Regions from separate parts of the Bradyrhizobium sp. CCGB01 genome, predicted to be linked through region 1. Evidence: riboswitches for the same ligand, from Rfam matches in the RefSeq annotation. Region 1 holds a riboswitch; the other holds the start of a gene.
The links. Region 1 has a riboswitch for S-adenosylmethionine ahead of NLM25_RS42490 (O-succinylhomoserine sulfhydrylase). Riboswitches for the same ligand answer to the same signal wherever they lie in the genome.

Region 1 (3,407 bases):
GCTCGGATTGATCGGCCATGTCACCACCTCGTAGCCCGGATTTCAATTCGCATCCTGACACACACTCGGTGTCATCGCCCGACGTGATCGGGCGATCCAGTATTCCGAGACGGCAGTAATCTAAATCGAGAGGCTGCGGCGTACTGGATGCCCCGGTGGGCATGACAGTAGAGTGTGAAGCTACACCCGAAAATGCTTCGATAGTTTGAGGCCCTGCGCCTGGTAGTTCGAGCCGATGCGCTGGCCGTACATCGCGTCGGGGCGTGCCAGCATCTTCTCGTAGACGAGGCGGCCGACGATCTGGCCGTGCTCGAGGATGAACGGCACCTCGCGCGAGCGCACTTCAAGCACGGCGCGCGCGCCCTGCCCGCCCGCACCGGCGTAGCCGAAGCCAGGATCGAAGAAGCCGGCATAGTGCACGCGGAATTCACCGACCAGGGGATCGAACGGCACCATCTCCGCGGCGTAATCGGGCGGCACCTGCACGGCTTCCTTGGAGGCGAGGATGTAGAACTCGCCGGGGTCGAGGATCAGGCTACCGTCGGGACGCGCCGAGATCGGCTCCCAGAAATCTTCCACCGCATAGCCGGCGCGGCGATCGACATCGACGACGCCGGTGTGGCGCTTGGCGCGGTAACCGACGAAGCCGTTGGCCTTCTCGCCGGAGAGGTCAACGGAGACGGCGACGCCGCCGGTGAGATCGGCATCGGCGAGATCGACGAGACGCTCGGTCGCGTGCAGCGCCTCGAGCTCGTCGATGTTGAGGATGGCATCTCCGGTGCGGAAGCGCACCTGGCTCAGGCGCGAGCCCTCGCTGACCAGCACCGGGAACGTCTTCGGGCTGATCTCGGCGTAGAGCGGGCCGTGATAGCCGGCGCCGATCATGTCGAAGCGGCGGGTGCCGTCGGCGATGACGCGGGTGAAGACGTCGAGCCGGCCGGTGGAGCTTTTCGGGTTCGCCGCCGCGACGATCTCCGGCGGCAGCGCCAAGCTCTCGAGCAGTGGCACGATGTAGACGCAGTTGGTCTCCAGCACCGCACCGTCGGTGAGGCTGAACTCGTGCAGCTTCAATTCGTCGATGCGCTCGGCAACGGTCGCACCCGGCCCGGGCAGGAAGCTGGCACGGACGCGGTAGGCGATGTCGCCGAGGCGAAGATCGAGGCTCGCCGGCTGGATCTGGCTTTCGACGAAGTCGTAGGCCGGCAGAATGAGCCCCGCCTCCGCCATCGCCGCGATCATGCGGTCGGGCAGGATACCATTGGCGTCGGCGGCGACCGTGAACGTCAACAGGGGGTCCTCATCAGGGGTCAAACGCATCCCGACATGCGGGAAATACTAGCGTTTTACGGCTAACCGATGGACGTCTTGACGGAAAGGGCATTGCGGAATATGAGCATGACTTATCCCGTGGTGATTTGAGCCGGCCGGCTTGCAGCCACGTTAAATAAGTCGCTAAACAGGCCGGGGACCTCTGTGATCCCGGCCCGTGGTGTTATCCAGGCCGGTTTTTTTGTGACCGTTTTCGACGAGACGGTCATGTCGGAGGTACCTATGTCGAAGTCGACCGCCAACTACCGTCCCGAAACCCGCCTGGTCCATTCCGGCACCCTGCGCTCGCAATATGGCGAGACGTCGGAGGCGCTGTTCCTGACCCAGGGCTACGTCTACAACAGCGCCGAGGAGTGCGAGGCGCGGTTCAAGGGCGAGGACCCCGGCTTCATCTATTCGCGCTACTCCAACCCGACCATCGCGATGTTCGAGCGCCGCATGATCGAGCTCGAAGGCGCCGAGGCCGCCCGCTCGGCGGCAACCGGCATGGCCGCGGTGACGACCGCGATCCTGGCGCCGCTCAAGGCCGGCGATCACGTGGTCGCCTCCCGCGCCCTGTTCGGCTCGTGCCTCTACGTCATTCAGGACCTGCTGCCGCGCTACGGCATCAAGACCACGCTGGTCGATGGCCTCGACCTCGACCAGTGGCAGCGTGCCTTGAGGCCGAACACCAAGACGTTTTTCCTTGAGAGCCCGACCAACCCGACGCTCGACGTGCTCGACATCCCCGGGATTGCCGAGATCGCGCACAAGGGCGGCGCACGGCTCGTCGTCGACAACGTGTTCGCGACGCCGATCTGGCAGAGCCCGCTCGCGCTCGGCGCCGACGTGGTGGTCTATTCCGCGACCAAGCACATCGACGGCCAGGGCCGGTGTCTGGGCGGCATCATCCTGTCCTCGGAAGCCTTCATCGCCGATCACATCCACAATTTCATGCGCCAGACCGGCCCGTCGATCTCGCCGTTCAACGCCTGGGTCCTGCTCAAGGGCCTGGAGACGCTCGGCGTGCGCGTGCGCGCGCAGACCGACAGCGCAGCGCGGATCGCCGACGTGCTGGCGAGCCATCCCAAGATTTCCCGGCTGGTCTATCCCGGCCGCGCCGATCATCCGCAGGCAGCGCTGGTGAAGAAGCAGATGCGCGGCGGCTCGACGCTGGTCGGCTTCGAGGTGAAGGGCGGCAAGGCTGCCGCGTTCCGCGTGCTCAACGAGCTCAAGCTTGCCAAGATCTCGAACAATCTCGGCGATGCCAAGAGCCTCGTCACGCATCCGGCGACGACGACGCACCAGCGCCTCAAGCCGGAAGACCGCGCCGCGCTCGGCATCAGCGAGGGTTTCATCCGTCTCTCGGCAGGGCTCGAGCATCCGGATGATCTGATCGAGGATCTGACGGCCGCGCTGGAGAAGGCGTGAATCGCTTCGTAGGGTGGATTAGCCCGCGGCTGCGCGAAGCGCAGTCCGCCGGCGTAATCCACCAACTTCGTTCGGCGATCGCTGAAGCATGGTGGGTTACGGCTTCGCCTAACCCACCCTACGGCACCGTGCCTACATCGGCCGGTACGTCCGCACGTCCGCAGGGACATTCACGCCGAGCTTGATCTGGCCGACGGAGCGGATGATGTCGTCGCCGAGGAGCTGGGCGAAGCAGGCGTAGCCCCAATCGTTCATGTGCAGGCCGTCGGCGATGACGAAGCTCTCCATCGGGATCGCCTGCGTCTCGTGCCAGTCTCGCATCACCTCGAAGCGCGGGAAGATGCCGACGTGACGGAGCTCGGCGACCTTGCCGAGCAGCTTCACCATCTTGCCGGCGCTCTCGGGACGCTGATTGACCGCCGGAGAGTATTGCGGATCGACCAGCACGATATCGGCGCCGCCGGCAGCCTGGATGCGGGAGATGCCGTCCTCGACCAGTTTTGCAGTGTCGCCGGGATCGAGATTGCGCAGCACGGCGTTGGTGCCGACCTGCCAGATCACGAGATCCGGATGCACGTCGATCACCTCCTTCTGGAGGCGCTTCATCATCTCGGGCGCGTCCTCGCCGCCGACACCGGCATTGATGACGGTGATGTCGGCGGTCGGAT
Region 2 (3,407 bases), 330 kb from region 1:
GCGGGCCGCTTCTCGGCGTGAGGGTCTGCGAGCCTTACTTCCGCCCGCCCCGGCTCAGCAGAAACACCCCCTGCTCGCCGAACATATTCCACACCCACCACGGCAATCGCAGCCGCAGCGGACGGCCGTAGAGGTCCAGCGCCTCGGCGCGCTCCATCTTGACACCGATCGCATCGCAGAGCTCGACGAAGTCCTTGATGGTGCAGAAATGGATATTGGCGGTGTCGTACCAGGTCGCGGGCAGGTTCTCGGTGCGCGGCATGTGGCCGCCGATCAGGAGCTGGAGCCGCATCTTCCAGAAGCCGAAATTCGGGAACGACACGATGGCGCGGCGGCCGATGCGCAGCAGATTCTCCAGCACGACCCGCGGCTGTCGCGTCGCTTGCAGCGTCTGCGACAGGATGACGTAATCGAAGGCATCGTCGGGATAATTGACGAGATCGGTGTCGGCATCGCCCTGCACCACCGCGAGGCCCTTGGCGACGCAGCGGTTGACGCCCTCGCGCGACAGCTCGATGCCGCGACCGTCGATGCCGCGGGTCTCCAGAAGCTGGAGCAGGTCGCCCTCGCCGCAGCCGACGTCGAGCACTTTCGAACCGGGCTTGACCATCTCGGCGACCAGCAGATGGTCGGCGCGATACTGGCCGGATTGCTCCGTCGCAACGCCGCCCAGCGGCAACACTTCCTGTGCAGACATCGCTAGCCGTCCCTGTCAGTCATTCTTGCCGGTGAGCCCGCGCGCTTTCCCTGCCGATTGCAGGAAGGCGCGGGCGATATCGAAGAATTCGGGCACGTCGAGCAGGAAGGCGTCATGGCCGCGATCGGTCTCGATCTCGGCGAACGACACCCGCGCGCTCGACGCATTCAGCGCATGCACCAGCGCGCGCGATTCCGAGGTCGGAAACAGCCAGTCGCTGGTGAAGGAGACCACGCAGAAGCGCGTCTCGATGCCCGCGAACGCTTTCGCCAGCACGCCGCCATGGTCGCCGGCGATGTCGAAATAATCCATCGCGCGGGTCAGATAGAGATAGGCGTTGGCGTCGAACCGCTCGACGAAGGACGAGCCCTGGTAGCGCAGATAGGACTCGACCTGGAAATCAGCGTCGAACGAGAAGGTCGGCAGCTCGCGGTCCTGCATGCGGCGGCCGAACTTACGATGCAGCGCGGCGTCCGACAGATAGGTGATGTGCGCGGCCATGCGTGCGACCGCAAGTCCGCGATGCGGATGGATGCCCTGGTCCGTGTAGCGGCCGTTGTGCCAGTCGGGATCGGCCATCACCGCCTGGCGGCCGAGCTCGTGGAAGGCGATGTTCTGCGCCGAGTGCCGCGTCGAACAGGCGATTGCGAGTGCGGAGTACACGCGCTTGGGATAGGCCGCGGTCCATTGCAGCACCTGCATGCCGCCCATCGAGCCGCCGACCACCGCAAACAGCGTGTCGATGCCGAGACGGTCGATCAGCATTGCCTGCGCGCGCACCATGTCGGGGATGGTGATCACAGGGAAATCCAGGCCCCACACCTTGCCGGTCGCGGGATTGATCGAGGCCGGCCCGGTCGAGCCCATGCAGCCGCCGATCACGTTGGCGCAAATGATGAAGTATTGTTGAGGATCAAGAGGTCGGCCGGGACCGACCAGCGTCTCCCACCAGCCGGACTTGCCGGTGACGGGATGCACGTTGGCGACATGCTGATCGCCCGTCAGCGCATGGCAGATCAGGACCGCGTTGGAGCGATCGGCGTTGAGCTCGCCATAGGTCTGATAGGCAATCTGGAACGGGGAGAGATCGACGCCGCAATCGAGCCGCAGCGGCTGGTCGGCGCCGAACTGCGCAACCTGCGAACTCGGATGATCCACCTCATGCGACCGATCGTCGGCGCTGATCGCGGGGCTCGGTACGGACTTGACGCCACCCATCTCTGACATCGACCTCGTTTGCGACCGGCTGTTAAGCCGCCGCTGACATCAGGCCATGAAAAACCCGGCCTGAACGATAGGTTCGGCCGGGATCGAAAGGGTCCCCGGCCTGTTTAGCGAGTTTTTTAACGTGGCTGCAAGCCGGCCGGCTCAAATGACCACGGAACAGGCAAAAACTACTGTCTTGGACGGTTTTCGTCAAGTCACGGCCCGGATCAGCCAATTTCATCTCGGTCTCATCAGCCAAACAGGCCGTCATTTCTCTTTGCTTTCGCCGTCCTGACTGCCTAATCAGGACATCGACCGCAGCGGGTCCGACCCTACCAAACGACTTGGCCCAACCCGCATTAAAACGCCTCTCAACAGCCCCTGTCAGATATGTCCCAACGTCCGCCCGCGCCACCATCGCTCCAGGAATTGCGCAAGGAGATCGACGCGATCGACGAGGGCATGCATCGCCTGCTGATGCAGCGCGGCGACATCATCGACCGCCTGATCCAGGTGAAGCAGACCCAGGAGGTCGGCTCGGCGTTCCGCCCGGCGCGCGAGGCCGCCATGATGCGTGACCTCGTGCAGCGCCATCGCGGCATCCTGCCGCTCGACACGGTCGAGAGCATCTGGCGCGTCATCATCTCCACGTTCACCTATGTCCAGGCGCCGTTCTCCGTGCATGCCGACATCTCGGTGAACGAGCCCGCGATGCGCGATTCCGCGCGCTTCCATTTCGGCTTCACCGTGCCTTACGTCGCGCATTTCAGCGCGCAGGCGGCGGTCGAGGCGGTGGCGAAATCCAAGGGCGACCTTGCGCTGGTCTCGGCAACCTCGAGCCGCACGCCGTGGTGGCTGGAGCTGGAAGCCAACGGTGCGCCGAAGATCATTGCGCGGATGCCCTTCGTCGAGCGCGCCGACCATCCGGCCGCACTGCCGGTGTTCGCGATCTCGCGCGTCGCCGACAGCGCCCTGGTGACCGAGGTCGAGACCTTCAGCGTGCGCGTGTCCGGGTGGAACGCCGAGGTCGCGCGGACGCTCTCGCCGCTCGCCGAGATCGTGGCGGTGCCCGATACCGCCTTTGACGGCGCGGCATTGCTGGTCTCGGTCACGAGCGCGACCAGCATCGAGAAAATCAAGGCTGCCTTGATCGAAGCGGGGGCCTCGGTGCGCTCCACGGCCCTCGTCGGCAGCCACGCAACGCGCTATACGGTGCCCCCGACCGGGCCGAAATCGTAAGTCACGAGCAGCCCAGCCTATCCGGAGTTGAAGATGTCCCGCCCCGTGCCGAATCCCGGCATTCTCGATATTGCGCCCTACACGCCCGGCAAGAGCCCGGTCGCCGAGCCGGGCCGCAAGGTGTTCAAGCTCTCGGCCAACGAGACGCCGTTCGGGCCTTCGCCGAAGGCGATCGAGGCGTTCAAGAACGTGGCGGCGCATCTGGAAGATTATCCGGAAGGGACCTCGCGCGTGCTGCGCGAAGCGATCGGCCGCTCGTTCGGGC

Region 2: linked by a shared signal. The riboswitch ahead of NLM25_RS40875 (homoserine O-acetyltransferase) and the one ahead of NLM25_RS42490 (O-succinylhomoserine sulfhydrylase) in region 1 are both predicted to bind S-adenosylmethionine.

What each region holds. Positions count from the first base shown of each region.
Region 1 covers NZ_JANADK010000001.1:9,011,836-9,015,242, forward strand. The annotation lists gene NLM25_RS42480 (PAS domain S-box protein) at 1-19, opposite strand, end outside; gene NLM25_RS42485 (2'-deoxycytidine 5'-triphosphate deaminase) at 181-1,317, opposite strand; SAM riboswitch at 1,398-1,477, shown strand; gene NLM25_RS42490 (O-succinylhomoserine sulfhydrylase) at 1,552-2,739, shown strand; gene NLM25_RS42495 (SGNH/GDSL hydrolase family protein) at 2,872-3,407, opposite strand, start outside.
Region 2 covers NZ_JANADK010000001.1:8,685,821-8,689,227, forward strand. The annotation lists gene metW (methionine biosynthesis protein MetW) at 35-697, opposite strand; gene NLM25_RS40875 (homoserine O-acetyltransferase) at 713-1,915, opposite strand; SAM riboswitch at 2,008-2,087, opposite strand; gene NLM25_RS40880 (chorismate mutase) at 2,294-3,142, shown strand; gene hisC (histidinol-phosphate transaminase) at 3,176-3,407, shown strand, end outside.